Regions from separate parts of the Streptomyces sp. NPDC104761 genome, predicted to be linked through region 3. Evidence: riboswitches for the same ligand, from Rfam matches in the RefSeq annotation. Region 3 holds a riboswitch; each other region holds the start of a gene.
What was found. Region 3 has a riboswitch for cyclic di-AMP ahead of ACZ63F_RS42285 (M23 family metallopeptidase). Riboswitches for the same ligand answer to the same signal wherever they lie in the genome.
Positions count from the first base shown of each region.

Region 1: another riboswitch for cyclic di-AMP. It lies ahead of ACZ63F_RS04130 (C40 family peptidase); the one in region 3 lies ahead of ACZ63F_RS42285 (M23 family metallopeptidase).
Region 2: another riboswitch for cyclic di-AMP. It lies ahead of ACZ63F_RS39235 (M23 family metallopeptidase); the one in region 3 lies ahead of ACZ63F_RS42285 (M23 family metallopeptidase).

Region 1 is NZ_JBVJNZ010000001.1:904,447-908,950, reverse strand. Features, by position in the region: gene ACZ63F_RS04135 (DUF1996 domain-containing protein) at 90-2,075, opposite strand; cyclic di-AMP (ydaO/yuaA leader) riboswitch at 2,482-2,657, shown strand; gene ACZ63F_RS04130 (C40 family peptidase) at 2,668-4,504, shown strand, end outside.
Region 2 is NZ_JBVJNZ010000022.1:106,279-110,782, forward strand. Features, by position in the region: gene ACZ63F_RS39225 (M16 family metallopeptidase) at 1-1,305, shown strand, start outside; gene ACZ63F_RS39230 (M16 family metallopeptidase) at 1,302-2,690, shown strand; cyclic di-AMP (ydaO/yuaA leader) riboswitch at 2,882-3,045, shown strand; gene ACZ63F_RS39235 (M23 family metallopeptidase) at 3,058-3,813, shown strand; gene ACZ63F_RS39240 (GntR family transcriptional regulator) at 4,191-4,504, shown strand, end outside.
Region 3 is NZ_JBVJNZ010000033.1:12,160-16,663, reverse strand. Features, by position in the region: gene ACZ63F_RS42290 (aldo/keto reductase) at 234-1,178, opposite strand; gene ACZ63F_RS42285 (M23 family metallopeptidase) at 1,331-2,368, opposite strand; cyclic di-AMP (ydaO/yuaA leader) riboswitch at 2,378-2,535, opposite strand; gene ACZ63F_RS42280 (PP2C family protein-serine/threonine phosphatase) at 2,787-3,884, opposite strand; tRNA gene ACZ63F_RS42275 (tRNA-Met) at 4,154-4,227, opposite strand; gene ACZ63F_RS42270 (dihydrofolate reductase family protein) at 4,363-4,504, opposite strand, start outside.

The DNA.
Region 1 (4,504 bases), on a different contig from region 3:
GTGTGCCGCCCGCCGGCGGCAAATGCCGGCGGGCCGGCGCTCAGGGCCGGGCATGCCCGCCCGCGACACGCCGCGCAGCGGGTGACAGGTCAGAACGAGGTCCGCTTGGTGCGCCACAGCAACGCGGCCCCGGAGACCAGCAGCAGGCCGCCGAAGACCGCGGGCCACAGGTGGGCGCCGGTCTCGGCGAGACCGCCCTGGACGGCCTGGGGCTCGGTCTGGGGCTCGGTCTGTGAACCGGTGGCCGGGGTCTCCTGGCCGGCCGGGGCGGCGACCGCGGTGCCGGTCGGCGAGGCGGTGGCGTTGCCGGTGGGTGCCTCGGTGTCGGGCCGTTGCGTCGGTTCGCTGATGACGCCGCCGCCCGACGACTTGGTGGTCGACGTCTTCTTCGGCGACGGAGTCGCGTAGACCCTCGGCAGCCCGGTGGAGCCGGAGCCAGGGGCGGTGGCGGTGGCGGTCTCCGTGGCCGGGGTGCCGGCCGGGGGCTCGGACGAGGGCTGGTCCGACGACGGCTGCTGGGTCGCCGGCTCGGACGGCTCGGCGCTCTGCGTCTCGGCCGGCGGCTCGGACGGGCTCGCGGTCTCGCTCGGCCGGGACGGCTCCGCGCTCTGGGACGGCGGCTGCTCGTCGGCGCCCGCGCCGCACGTACGGCCGGAGTTGATGCAGTCGACCATCTTCCGCATCAGGCTCTCGTCGAAGACGTTGATGAAGTCGCCGTGGTCGGTGACCGGCTTGTGCAGCTGCTCGGGGAACGAGTCCACCGCGAACAGCGGGACCGTGCGGCCGCCGTCCTGGAGGCTCGGCGCGGCCACGGCGTAGACGATGCGCTGCACCAGCTGCGGGATGGCCTGGAAACCGGCCGGGCAGCTGCCGTCGGGGCCTTCGAACGCCACGTGGGTGCGGTGGTTGGCGCTGTCGATGTTCCGGCCGTCCCAGCAGCTCTGGAACCGGAAGGTGCGCACGACGTCACTGCCGGAGGGGCAGAGCGGGTACTTGTCCTTGAGCTGCCGGTCCTCGTAACCGGTGCAGCTCCAGGAGGCGTTGGCGTTGGCCGGGCCGTTGACGAACGCCTTGGCGTCGCCGGTGATGATGCGCAGCAGCCGCGGCATCTCGGTGACCTTGGACGTGGGGTTGCCCTCGAAGGTCAGCGTGACCTGCTTCGCCGTGAGGATCTGCCCGGCGTTGCCCTCGGTGCCGCCGCCCGGCTTGTCGGCGTCCCGCTCCTGCTTGCCGTTCTGCAGCCGCAGCACGGGCCAGTAGTACGTGGACTTGTCGCCCTGGTCCGCACAGCTGGTCTGCGCGTTCGCCAGGTCCTGGTCGCTGGCGAAGGCGTTGTTGGACTGGTTGCCGATGTAGTCGTGGAAGTGGTGGGCGCCGTTGGAGACGCCGGGCGCGACGATGACGTTGTCCGAGTTGAACAGGCCGTTCGCGTTGACGCCGCAGCTGGAGGAGAAGGTGCCGGTGGAGCCGCCGGGCTGTTCGGCCGGGGTCGAGACGTCGGGCTGGACCGAGGTGATGTCCGCGTAGTCGGCGGCGACCGGCCCGTTGCCGCCCTGGCCGCCGCCTGTGCCCTGGCCGCCGGCGCCGGTGCCCTGGCTCGGCGCGGCGCTGCCCTGGCCGCTCTGGCTCGGCGTGGCACTGCCCTGGGGAGCCGCCGACTGCCCGGCGCCCTGGTCCGACGAGCGCAGGGTGCAGGCGGCGAGGTCGTCGAGGCCCTGCGGGCGGTCGCCCACACGGCCGATGGCGTCGGCGATGCGCTGGAGCGACTCGGACCGCTCCGCCTTCAGCGGGTCGATGATCGCCTGACCGGCGAAGCCGGGGTTCTGCTCGATCTCGGCCGCGGACCGGGTGAGTTGCTGGTAAGCGGCGGCGATCTGCTGGTCCAGCTGGGCGAGTTCACGGTCGACGTCCGCCCGGGCGCCGTCGGGAACCGCGGTCAGCCGGCTGCCGACGTCGGGGCAGTAGATCGTGGGCGCGGACAGCACCTGGCCCGTGGCGACCTGTCCCTGGTCTCCGCCGTTCTCGGTGGCCGAGGCATAGACGTTCACCGCGACCAGTCCTCCGCCGCCGAGCATCAGGGCGACCGCTGCGAAGGTCGCGCGCTGTGCGCCGGTCGGGCGTCTGCGCCTGTTGCGTCTCAAGGTCGTTCCCCTGCGTGTCGTGGGCGGCCGGGCATGGAATTCCCCCGCCCTATACGGCCCACGGCCCCACCGTGTTCAACAGACCCACGAATTCACGGCGACCTCACAGAAAGCGCGTGCACCGGAGCAGACGAACGCGACCGACGGCAACGCCCCGGTGACCCTGCGAATGCAATGGATGCGCGCGAAATGCCGTTCCGTACGGTCGAGTTCCGAACGCTACGACGAACATCACAAATACGTATCGGACATTAGCCACTTCAACCTTCACACGAGTGACACAAGTTGGCTAAGTTGACGGGCAAGCCGCTCGGCTCCCCCCGGCGAATCCCGTCGGGCCGCGCGGCCTCCGCCGAGTCCGGTGCCCCCTCAGGGGCTGATCCGGAGCCGGGGACCCAACCGACCACTGGGGTGAATCGGCCACCGTCCGCAAGGACAAAGGCCGTAGGGCATGCCTTCCGGATTCGACCGCCCGAACCCGACAGCTAACCCGGTAGGCGGAGTACGGAAGGAGCACGACCCCTCAATGGCGCCCGAGAGCCGTGACGAGGTTCGACAGCGGATCGACAGCCTCTACGACCAGGCCGAGAACGCCACCGGGAACTACAACGCCACCCGCGCGATGAGCGGGGGCTCGCGCTCACGCGGCGTCCCGCTGTTCAAACGGCCCCGTCGTGACGACCCGGGCCTCGACAACATCGCCCGGGAATGGTTCGAAGGGGCGCGCTCGAAGCTCGGGCCGAGCGTTCCGGCCGCGCTGCCCTCCGACCGGCAGCCCGCCCGGCCCGGCCCGCGGCGGCCCGTCAGCGCCATGGCCGCCGACCTCCTCGGCCAGCTGGAGGACTCCGGCCCGGCCCGGCTGGAGCTGACCGCGGGACCGTCCGCGCAGAGCGAGATCGAGGTCGTCCGCGAGCTGCCGGCGCGCCCGAAGCTGGAGTTGACGGCAGGGTCCGCCGCGGCGCTGCCCGCGGGGACCCCGGGTGCGCCCAGGGCGCTGCCCGCCGCCGGGCCGCAGCGGCCCACCCCGGGTGCCTCGAAGACCAGGAACCAGCTCAAGCTCGCCAAGGCGCGCGAGGTGCTGTCCCAGCGCACCGGGCAGCGCGCGATCGCCGCCCTCGACGCGACCCCGGCCCCTGTCGCCCAGGGTGTTCCGCAGTCGCCCAGCCCCTGGCCGACGCCCGAGGCCCAGGCACCGGCGCAGCAGTGGCAGGCTCCCGGCGTCGGCATACCGAACCAGCGCACCGGCAGCGGCTCCGCCCGGTCCGGCTCCCCCGCCGCCACCCGCGCGCTCCCGGCGGTGACCGAGACGGGCGGCATCCCGATCGTGTCCCCTTCGGACACCGGTACCTTCCGCATCATGACCCCGGGGGGTGCCGACCGTGCCCCGACCCGGGCCGCGGCCGACACGGGCGGTTTCCGCGTCATGACCCCGGGCGGCTCGGGCGGCGGGACCTACCAGAGCGCGCCCGCCATGGACACGGGCGCCGCCCAGGCTCCGGCGCCGGGGGACAGCGGCTCCTTCCGCATCATGACGCCGGGTGCCACGGGCTCGTTCCCGATGCCGACGCCGGCCGACGCGGGCGGCTTCCCGACGGCTGATCCCATGGCGAGCACCAGCGTCTTCCCGACCGCGGACCCCATGACGGGCACCAGCGTCTTCCCGACCGCGGACCCCATGACGGGCACCAGCGTCTTCCCGACCGCGGACCCCATGACGGGCACCAGCCTCTTCCCGACCGCGGACCCCATGACGGGCACCAGCCTCTTCCCGACCGCGGACCCCATGACGGGCACCAGCCTCTTCCCGACCGCGGACCCGATGACAGGCGCCGGGGCCTACCCGACCGCAGCTCCCACGAACAGCGGCGCCTACCCGACCGCGGCGCCAGCCGCTCCCGCCCCGGCCCCCAGCCCGATGGACGCCGGCGGTTTCCGGATCATGTCGCCGAACGCGGCCGCCTCCTACACCGACGTTCCGCCGGTCGCCGCCGACACGGCCTACGGCACCGGCGGGTACCCCATGACAGCCCCCGCCGTCCCTGCCCCGCCCACGGCCGCCGTGCCGATGGCCGCCCCCTTCGCCGCCGCACCCGCCGCCGACCTGGCCGGCGCCTACCCGGCGGGCACGCAGGCCGGTGCCTATCCGGAGGGCATGCAGGCCGGAGCCTATCCGGAGAGCATGCAGGCCGGCGCATATCCGCAGGGCATCCAGTCCGCCGACGGCGCGTACGCCTACGCCGCCACCATGGCCGTGCCCACCGCGATGGCCGCGCCCGCCGCGGCGATGCCCGCGCCCACGCCCATGCCGATGGCGGCATCTGTGGCAGCCCCCATGACGGCGCCGATGGCAGCCCCCATGGCGG
Region 2 (4,504 bases), on a different contig from region 3:
CTCTCCGAGGACCACCTGACCCCGGTCGCGGCGGTCTGCCTCTGGTACGACGTCGGTTCCCGGCACGAAGTCAAGGGGCGTACCGGCCTGGCTCACCTTTTCGAGCACCTGATGTTCCAGGGTTCCGCCCAGGTGAAGGGCAACGGCCACTTCGAGCTCGTCCAGGGCGCCGGCGGCTCGCTGAACGGCACCACGAGCTTCGAGCGCACCAACTACTTCGAGACCATGCCCGCCCACCAGCTGGAGCTCGCGCTCTGGCTGGAGGCCGACCGCATGGGCTCGCTGCTCGCGGCCCTGGACGACGAGTCGATGGAGAACCAGCGGGACGTCGTCAAGAACGAGCGCCGCCAGCGCTACGACAACGTCCCCTACGGCACGGCCTTCGAGAAGCTGACCGCGCTCGCCTACCCGGAGGGCCACCCGTACCACCACACGCCGATCGGCTCGATGGCCGACCTGGACGCGGCCACCCTGGAGGACGCCCGCGCGTTCTTCCGCACCTACTACGCGCCCAACAACGCGGTGCTCTCCGTGGTCGGCGACATCGACCCGGAGCAGACCCTCGCCTGGATCGAGAAGTACTTCGGTTCCATCCCGGCGCACGACGGCAAGCCCACCCCGCGCGACGGCTCGCTGCCGGAGGTCATCGGCGAGCAGCTGCGCGAGGTCGTCGTGGAGGAGGTCCCCGCGCGGGCGCTGATGGCCGCCTACCGGCTCCCGGAGGACGGTACGCGCGCGTCCGACGCGGCCGACCTGGCCCTCACCGTCCTCGGCGGCGGCGAGTCCTCCCGCCTCTACAACCGCCTGGTCCGGCGCGACCGTACGGCCGTCGCGGCCGGCTTCGGCCTGCTGCGGCTCGCCGGTGCGCCCTCGCTCGGCTGGCTGGACGTGAAGACCTCCGGTGACGTCGAGGTGCCGGTCATCGAGGCCGCCATCGACGAGGAGCTCGCCCGGTTCGCCGAACAGGGCCCGACGCCCGAGGAGATGGAGCGCGCCCAGGCCCAGTTGGAGCGCGAGTGGCTGGACCGGCTCGGTACCGTCGCGGGCCGCGCGGACGAACTGTGCCGCTTCGCCGTCCTGTTCGGCGACCCGCAGCTCGCCCTGACCGCCGTGCAGCGTGTCCTGGCGGTCACCCCGGAGGAGGTCCAGGAGGTCGCCAAGGCCCGTCTGCGGCCCGACAACCGCGCGGTGCTCGTCTACGAACCGAAGTCCCCGGAGACGGTCGAGGACGCCGACGTACCCGAGGACCCCGAGGCCGAAGCCACGGTCGAAGCCGGCGACAACAACGAGGAGAGGGCCAAGTGACCGAGCTCGCCACCATGGACTTCCACCCCCAGCCGCAGCCGGGCGAGGCCAAGCCCTGGGCCTTCCCGGCACCCGAGCGCGGCACCCTGGACAACGGCCTGACCGTGCTGCACTGCCACCGCCCCGGCCAGCAGGTCGTCGCCGTCGAGGTGCTCCTGGACGCGCCCCTGGACGCCGAGCCGGCCGGCCTGGACGGCGTCGCCACGATCATGGCGCGCGCCTTCTCCGAGGGCACCGACAAGCACTCCGCCGAGGAGTACGCCGCCGAGCTCGAGCGGGCCGGTGCCACCCTCGACGCGCACGCCGACCACCCCGGCGTCCGGATCAGCCTGGAGGTCCCGGCCTCCCGGCTCGCCAAGGGCCTCGGGCTGCTCTCCGACGCGCTGCGGGCGCCCGCCTTCGCCGAGAGCGAGGTCGAGCGGCTGGTCCGCAACCGCCTCGACGAGATCCCGCACGAGCTGGCCAACCCCAGCCGGCGCGCCGCCAAGGAGCTCTACAAGGAGCTGTTCCCGTCGACCGCGCGGATGTCCCGGCCGCGCCAGGGCACCGAGGACACCGTCGAGAAGATCGACGCGGCCGCCGTCCGTGCCTTCTACGACCGGCACGTGCGCCCCGCCACGGCCACGGCGGTCGTCGTCGGCGACCTGACCGGCATCGACCTGAACGAGCTGCTCGGCGAGACCCTGGGTGCCTGGCGCGGTTCCACCGCGCAGCCCCGCCCGGTCCCGGCGGTGACCGCCGACGACACCGGCCGGGTCGTCATCGTGGACCGCCCCGGCGCCGTCCAGACCCAGCTGCTCATCGGCCGTGTCGGCGCCGACCGGCACGACCGGGTGTGGCCCGCCCAGGTGCTCGGCACCTACTGCCTGGGCGGCACCCTCACCTCCCGCCTGGACCGCGTCCTGCGCGAGGAGAAGGGCTACACCTACGGCGTCCGCTCCTTCGGGCAGGTCCTGCGGTCCGCCCCCGACGGCACCGGCGCCGCGATGCTCGCCATCAGCGGCTCCGTGGACACCCCGAACACCGGGCCGGCCCTGTCGGACCTGTGGACGGTGCTGCGCACGCTCGCCGCCGAGGGCCTCACGGACGCCGAGCGCGACGTGGCCGTGCAGAACCTCGTCGGGGTGGCGCCGCTCAAGTACGAGACCGCGGCGGCCGTCGCGGGCACCCTGGCCGACCAGGTCGAGCAGTACCTGCCCGACGACTTCCAGGCCACGCTGTACCGGCAACTGGCCGCCACCGGCACCGTGGAGGCCACCGCGGCGGTCGTGAACGCCTTCCCGGTGGACCGCCTGGTGACGGTCCTCGTCGGGGACGCGGCGCAGATCAAGGAGCCCGTGGAGGCTCTCGGGATCGGCGAAGTCCACGTCGTCGCCGCCGAGTAGCGGCGCGCGCGTGCGGAGCCCTGGTGACCATCCCGGTCACCAGGGCTCTGGAATGTCCGAATTGGGGCGGAGGTTGCCTGTCTGCCCTGTGGGATGCGCGACAAAAACGGTGATCCGTTTGAGCATTGAAGGCGGGCCCTCGTAGGTTCTTCCGGGCTGTCCGTCAGGCATCGCGCCGCGTCCGCGGCACCGGACAGCCATCGCCGAGTCCCCGTACGGCGCGAGCCAGGGGAGCCGGGGACCCACGCAGTCCCTGGGGTGAATCGGGCGCCCGCGCGTGTCGCGAGGGGGTCCGTAGGAGACCTTCCTGCTCCGAACCCGTCAGCTAACCCGGTAGGCGAGAGGGAAGGAAAGGACCAGCCTCTACATGGCGTTCATGTGCGCCTCCGGGAAGCATCGTCGTCCCGGCCGGGTGAAGCGCACCACCGCGCAGGCCGCCGGCATCGCGGCCCTCACCACCACAGGTGTCATCGGCACCGTCTCCGCCGCCCCGGCGCTCGCCGCCGAGAACTCCGTGGAGCAGACCGGCCTCACCCCGGTCATCACGATCAGCGACTCCGTCGCCGAGCAGATCGACGCCCAGGCCGCCGCCCAGAAGGCGGTCGCCGAGCGCAAGGCGGCCGAGGAGGCCGCCCGGAAGAAGGCCGCGGAGCAGGCCAAGAAGGAGCGCGCGGCCAAGGCTCGCGCCGCCCGCGAGGCCGAGCGCAAGCGCCTCAACACCTTCGTCGCGCCGATCAGCGACTCCTACGTCTCCACCGGCTACAAGACCGGCGGCTCCCTGTGGTCCTCCGGTGCCCACACCGGCATCGACTTCCACGCCGCGAGCGGCACGGTCGTGCACGCGGTCGGCACCGGCACGGTCGTCTCCACCGGCTGGGGCGGCGCGTACGGCAACGAGATCGTCATCAAGATGGCCGACGGCATGTACACCCAGTACGGCCACCTCTCGTCCATCGGCGTCTCGGTGGGGCAGCGGGTCACCCCGGGCCAGCAGATCGGGCTCTCCGGTGCGACCGGCAACACGACCGGCCCCCACCTCCACTTCGAGGCCCGTACTACCCCCGAGTACGGCTCCGACGTCGACCCGGTCGCCTACCTCCGCAAGCACGGCGTGAACGTCTGAGGGAGCTGGACGCGGGTCCGGCGCCGAGGCCGACGTGGGGTCGCGGTGCGGTCGTCGGGTGCGGGTGCGCCGTGGCTGGTCGCGCAGTTCCCCGCGCCCCTGAAGGGGCGCTGCGGTGACGCCCCTGAAAGGGGCGCGGGGAACTGCGCGAGCAACCCCCACGTACCCGCACCCGACGACCGAGCACCGACGACAACCCGCGACATCTTCCGAAGCTCCGGCCCCACCGCCGGGGCTTTCGTCGTTTTCGTGCCCCTGCTGTCCAAAATATATCCCTGGATTCCGGCCCCCCTTCGGAAATTCCGGCTCATTGCAATAGAGTCACGGAACGAGCGCCACTCGGCGGCGTTTCACGGGGATTAAGGCGGAGGTCGGACATGCGTATTCCGGCGCACTCGGTATGCACGGCGATCCGGGACGACATCGTCGCGGGTGTCTACGAGCGGGGCAGCCGGCTCACCGAGGAACTCCTGGCCCGTCGTTACGGGGTCTCGCGCGTCCCCGTCCGTGAGGCCCTGCGCACGCTGGAGGCCGAGGGCTTCGTGGTGACGCGCCGGCACGCGGGCGCGTGCGTGGCCGAACCGACCGAGCAGGAGGCCGCCGACCTGCTGGAGATGCGCATGCTCCTGGAGCCGCTCGGCGCCTCCCGGGCCGCCCAGCGCCGCACCGAGGCCCACCTCAAGGTGCTGCG
Region 3 (4,504 bases):
GCCCCCGGCCGGGCCTTCGGCTGGGACACCCCCAGCCGAAGGTCTGGGAAAGAACGGCGCGACCGGCCACGACGGCGCTGTACTCGGCGACGGGCCGGTGCTCCCACCGGCGGGTACCGGCCGGCCCGGCAACACCGACTTCGACCGTCGCGGCCGAGCACCGTTGCGGCGGAAAGCGTGCACCGAAAGGAGTGGGAGCGGCCGGGCTCTCGGGCCCTCAGGCCCTCAGGCCCTCAGGCGGAAGCCGTTGTCAGCTTTGTCAGTTCCTCGGACGTCAGGGTCAGGTCGGCGACGCCCAGCAGCGGCGGGAGTTGCTCCAGCGTGCGGGCCGAGGCGATCGGGGCCGTGATGGTGGGCTGGGCCGCCAGCCAGGCCAGGGCGACCGTGGGGATCGGGGCCTCGTGGGCCGCGGCGACCTCGTCCAGGGCCGCCAGCACCTTCTGGCCGCGCTCCGACTCGGCGTACTGGGCGGCCCGGCCCGCTCGCGCGCTGTCGACCGTCGTACCGGGGCGGTACTTGCCGGTGAGGAAGCCGGCGGCCAGCGAGAAGTAGGGGACGGCCGCGAGGCCGGTGCGGGAGGCCAGGTCCTGGAGGGGGCCCTCGTAGGTGTCGCGGGAGACCAGGTTGTAGTGGGGCTGGAGAGCCACGTACCGGGCGAGGCCCTCGCGGTCGGAGAAGTCCAGGGACTCCTGGAGCCGTTCCGGCGTGATGTTGGACGCGGCGATGTGCCGGACCTTGCCCGCCCGCACCAGCTCGTCCAGCGCGCCGATGATCTCCTCGACCGGGATCTCGGGCTTGTCGAAGTGCGTGTAGTACAGGTCGATCCGGTCGGTGCCGAGACGCCGCAGGGACGCGTCGGCGGCGGCCTTGATGTTGGCGGCGGACAGGCCCTGGTACTCGGGGTGCTGGCTGACCTTCGTCGCGATGACGACGTCATCGCGGTTGCCGCGCGCCTTCACCCACTTCCCGATGATGGTCTCGGACTCGCCGCCCTTGTTGCCCTCGATCCACGCCGTGTACGAGTCGGCGGTGTCGACGAAGTTGCCGCCCGCGGCCGTGTACGCGTCGAGGACGGCGAAGGAGGTGGCCTCGTCGGCGGTCCAGCCGAAGACGTTGCCGCCGAGGGCGAGCGGGAAGACCTCGAGGTCGGAGGAGCCGAGTTTGCGAAGAGCAGTCATGCTCCACTTCAACACGGGCCGCCCGGGGGCCCATCCCGTCGAGTACGAAGTTCTCGTAAAAGCGGAATCCGCGGTTCGGAAGACTGGTGGCCCTGACGCCGGGGGGTGTCGTCAGGGCCGCCGGGAGCCGGTCGGTGCGCTCCGGGTCGAGGTCAGGGGTTGAGGCCCTTGCCGCGCAGCCAGGTCATGGGGTCGATGGCGGTGGCCTGGCCGTTCGGGTGGACCTCCAGGTGGAGGTGCGGGCCGGTCACGTTGCCGGTGGCGCCCACGCGGCCGATGACGTCGCCGGTGGCGACCTTCTGGCCGACCTTGACGCCGATCGAGGACTGGTGGCAGAACCACAGCTCGGTGCCGTCGTCGAGGGTGATGATCGTGCGGTAGCCGTAGGAGCCGGCCCAGCCCGCCTCGGTGACCGTGCCGCTGTGCACGGCCTTGATCAGCGTGCCGGTGGGCGCGGCGAAGTCGAGGCCGGTGTGGTAGCCGGAGGCCCACATGGAGCCGGCCTGGCCGAAGGTGCCGGTGATCGTGTACGAGACGACGGGCAGCGTGTACTGCTTGGCGAGCGCGGCGAGGCGGGCCTGCTCGGCCTTCTGCTTCGCGGAGGCCTCGGCCTTCTCCTTGGCGTCGGCTGCCTTGGCGGCGGCCGCCTTCTCCGCCTTGGCCTCGGCGTCCGCGATCGCCTTGTCGGCGGCGGCGACGGCCTTGGCACTGGCCTTGGTGTCGAGCTGGTTCTGCTGCTGCGCGGCCTGGGCGATGATCCGGCTGCGCAGCGCCTCGCCGGCGTCGGACGAGGAGGAGTCCGCGTCGGTGGCGGTCGTCGTGGTGACGCTGCTGAGCGCGGTCTGGGTGGCCTGGTGGCCGGTGTCCTCGCCGAGCAGGGCGTCGACCGAGGAGGGCAGGTCGGGCAGCGAGATGGAGACCGGCGGCTTGCCCGTGTTGGCGCTGGCCATGCCGCCCGCGCCGACGGCGGCTATGACGCCGACGCCGAGAACCGTGGAGCTGCGGGCAAGCCCGCCGCCCTTCTGCTTGGCGACCCGGTGCCGGCCGCGGGCCGCGGAGAGGGACTCCTCGGTGGGGTTCCACTCCTCGAAGGGGCCCTCGTCGGCGCGGTAGTCGCCGTAGGCGAAGGTCTCGGGCCGGCGCTGGCTGGGCACGAACGGGGCTGCCGGAGCAGGCGGGTTGGACGCCACGCGGGCGCACTCCTTTCCTTCCGCCGCCTACCGGGTTAGCTGACGGGTTCGGAGCGGGAAGGTCTCCTACGCGCGTATACCGGCCGTTTCCTACCGGCGGTAGCCGTGCGATTCACCCCAAGGTGGTGGTTCCCCGGTTCCCTTGCGGGATTCGGCGCGTGCGCACGGAGCCGTCGCGGGTGACGGCTGGGACGACCGCGCTGCGTTATCGAACGTTAATAGACCCGGCTACCAGATTCCAAGCAGTTCGTCTTGATCATTAAGCTTTCAAAGCTTGGACTTACCTGCCGCGACCGGTCAAAATCGGTCGAGTCGACGGTGCGCGCCGCTCAGCTCAGGAGTCACACAGGTTTTGATGGCGACTCAGTTGTTATGCGCAGGGCGCTTGCTCGGACACCGAACGTGACCGCCCCACCGTTCAGGGCCGTCGTACGGCGAGCAGCGCCATGTCGTCCGTCATGCCGCCGCCGGTGTGCCGGCGCACCTCGGCCGCGAGCCGGGCCACCAGGGCGCCGGGGGCGGTGGCGGTACGGCCGGTCAGCCGCCGCTGCGGGTCGTAGAACCGGCCGTGCGCGTCCCGCGCCTCGGAGAGGCCGTCGGTGTGCAGCAGCAGCGTGGCGCCGCTCGGGAACACGTGCTCGGCCGCCCGGTCGGGCCACGCCCCCAGCTCGCCCATCCCGAGCGGCAGCGCGGCCTCCGGCACCCGCACCGGGCGCACCTCGCCGTCGTCGTGCAGCAGCAGGGGCGGCGGATGACCGCGGTTGACGAGCCGCAGCGTGCCGTCGCCGTGCGGGAGTTCGGCAAGGACGGCGGTGGTGAACCCCTCCTGGGCGTCGACGCCGCCGCGCCGGACGCCCTCGCGCGCCAGCGCCCGCTCCAGCCGGCCGGCCACCGCCTCCAGCGTGGCCTCCTGCTCGGCGGCCTCCCGGAAGGCGCCGATGACCACGGCGACGGCGGCGACCGCGCCCATCCCCTTGCCGCGGACGTCGCCGACGACCAGCCGCACGCCGTACGGGGTGTCCTGGACGGCGTACAGGTCGCCGCCGATGAAGGTCCCCTCCTGGGCCGCCTCGTAGCGGGCGGCGATCTCGAAGCCGCCGATCCGCTCGGCGGGCTCGGGCAGCACGGCCCGCTGGGCGGCCTCGGCGACCTCGCGGGCGGAGGCGAGGCGCTGGTCGCCGCGTCGGACGATCCGGTTGATGCCGACGGCGAGGACGGCGACGGTGGCCACCGTGAGGATCTCGGTGCCGGCGTCGGCGTACGGGAGAAGGGCGAACCGCGCGTGCACGGCGTAGGCGGCCAGGAGCGCGGCCAGGCCGGTGAGGAGGGTGGTGCGCAGCGAGGAGAGGGGCGCGGCGATCAGCGGGGCGGCCGTGAAGAAGGGGACCGCGGTGAAGGGCGGGGGGGTGAGGAGGTCGTAACAGACACCGGCGCAGATCAGCAGCGCGGGCAGGAAGCGGGCGAGGATGCGGGCGGACGCCGGACCGCCCTGCTCCGCCTCTGCACGGCCCACCACGCGCCCCCCTGCCGTCCCATGTCCTCGATGCGCTCGCCGTGTGCGAGGTGCTCGCCGCGTTCGATGCGCTCGCCGCGTTCGATGCGCTCGCCGTGTTCGATGCGTCCGGTGTCTTCGCTGCCTGTCCGTCCAGGTTTGCGGCTGTGAGCGGGTGGTGCGAACGGTGTGGGCCGGGCGGATGAGTCCGGAAGTGTGTGACGGGGAACACGTGCCCGGATATGACTCAGGGCCGGAATCCTCGAATCTCGGATTCCGGCCCTGGGTTTCAGTAGCGGGGACAGGATTTGAACCTGCGACCTCTGGGTTATGAGCCCAGCGAGCTACCGAGCTGCTCCACCCCGCGTCGGTGACACCAGCATACGCCATCCGAAGAGGCGGAGTCACACGGGTTAAGACTCACGCGCAGGAGCGGGTCCGTGCACGCCGAAGCGGCGGGCCCGGGATCAGGCCAGGACCGGAGGGGTCCGGCCCCGCTCGGTCAGCCGGCGAGATGCCCGTTCGGCGCCTTCGCCAGTCCCTCGTACTCCCCCAGCACCAGCACCTCCACCCCCGCCTCCCGCAGCGTCCCCGTCCCGTCGGCCGCCGCCACGAACGTGTCCGGCTCGCGCCATGCCGTCACC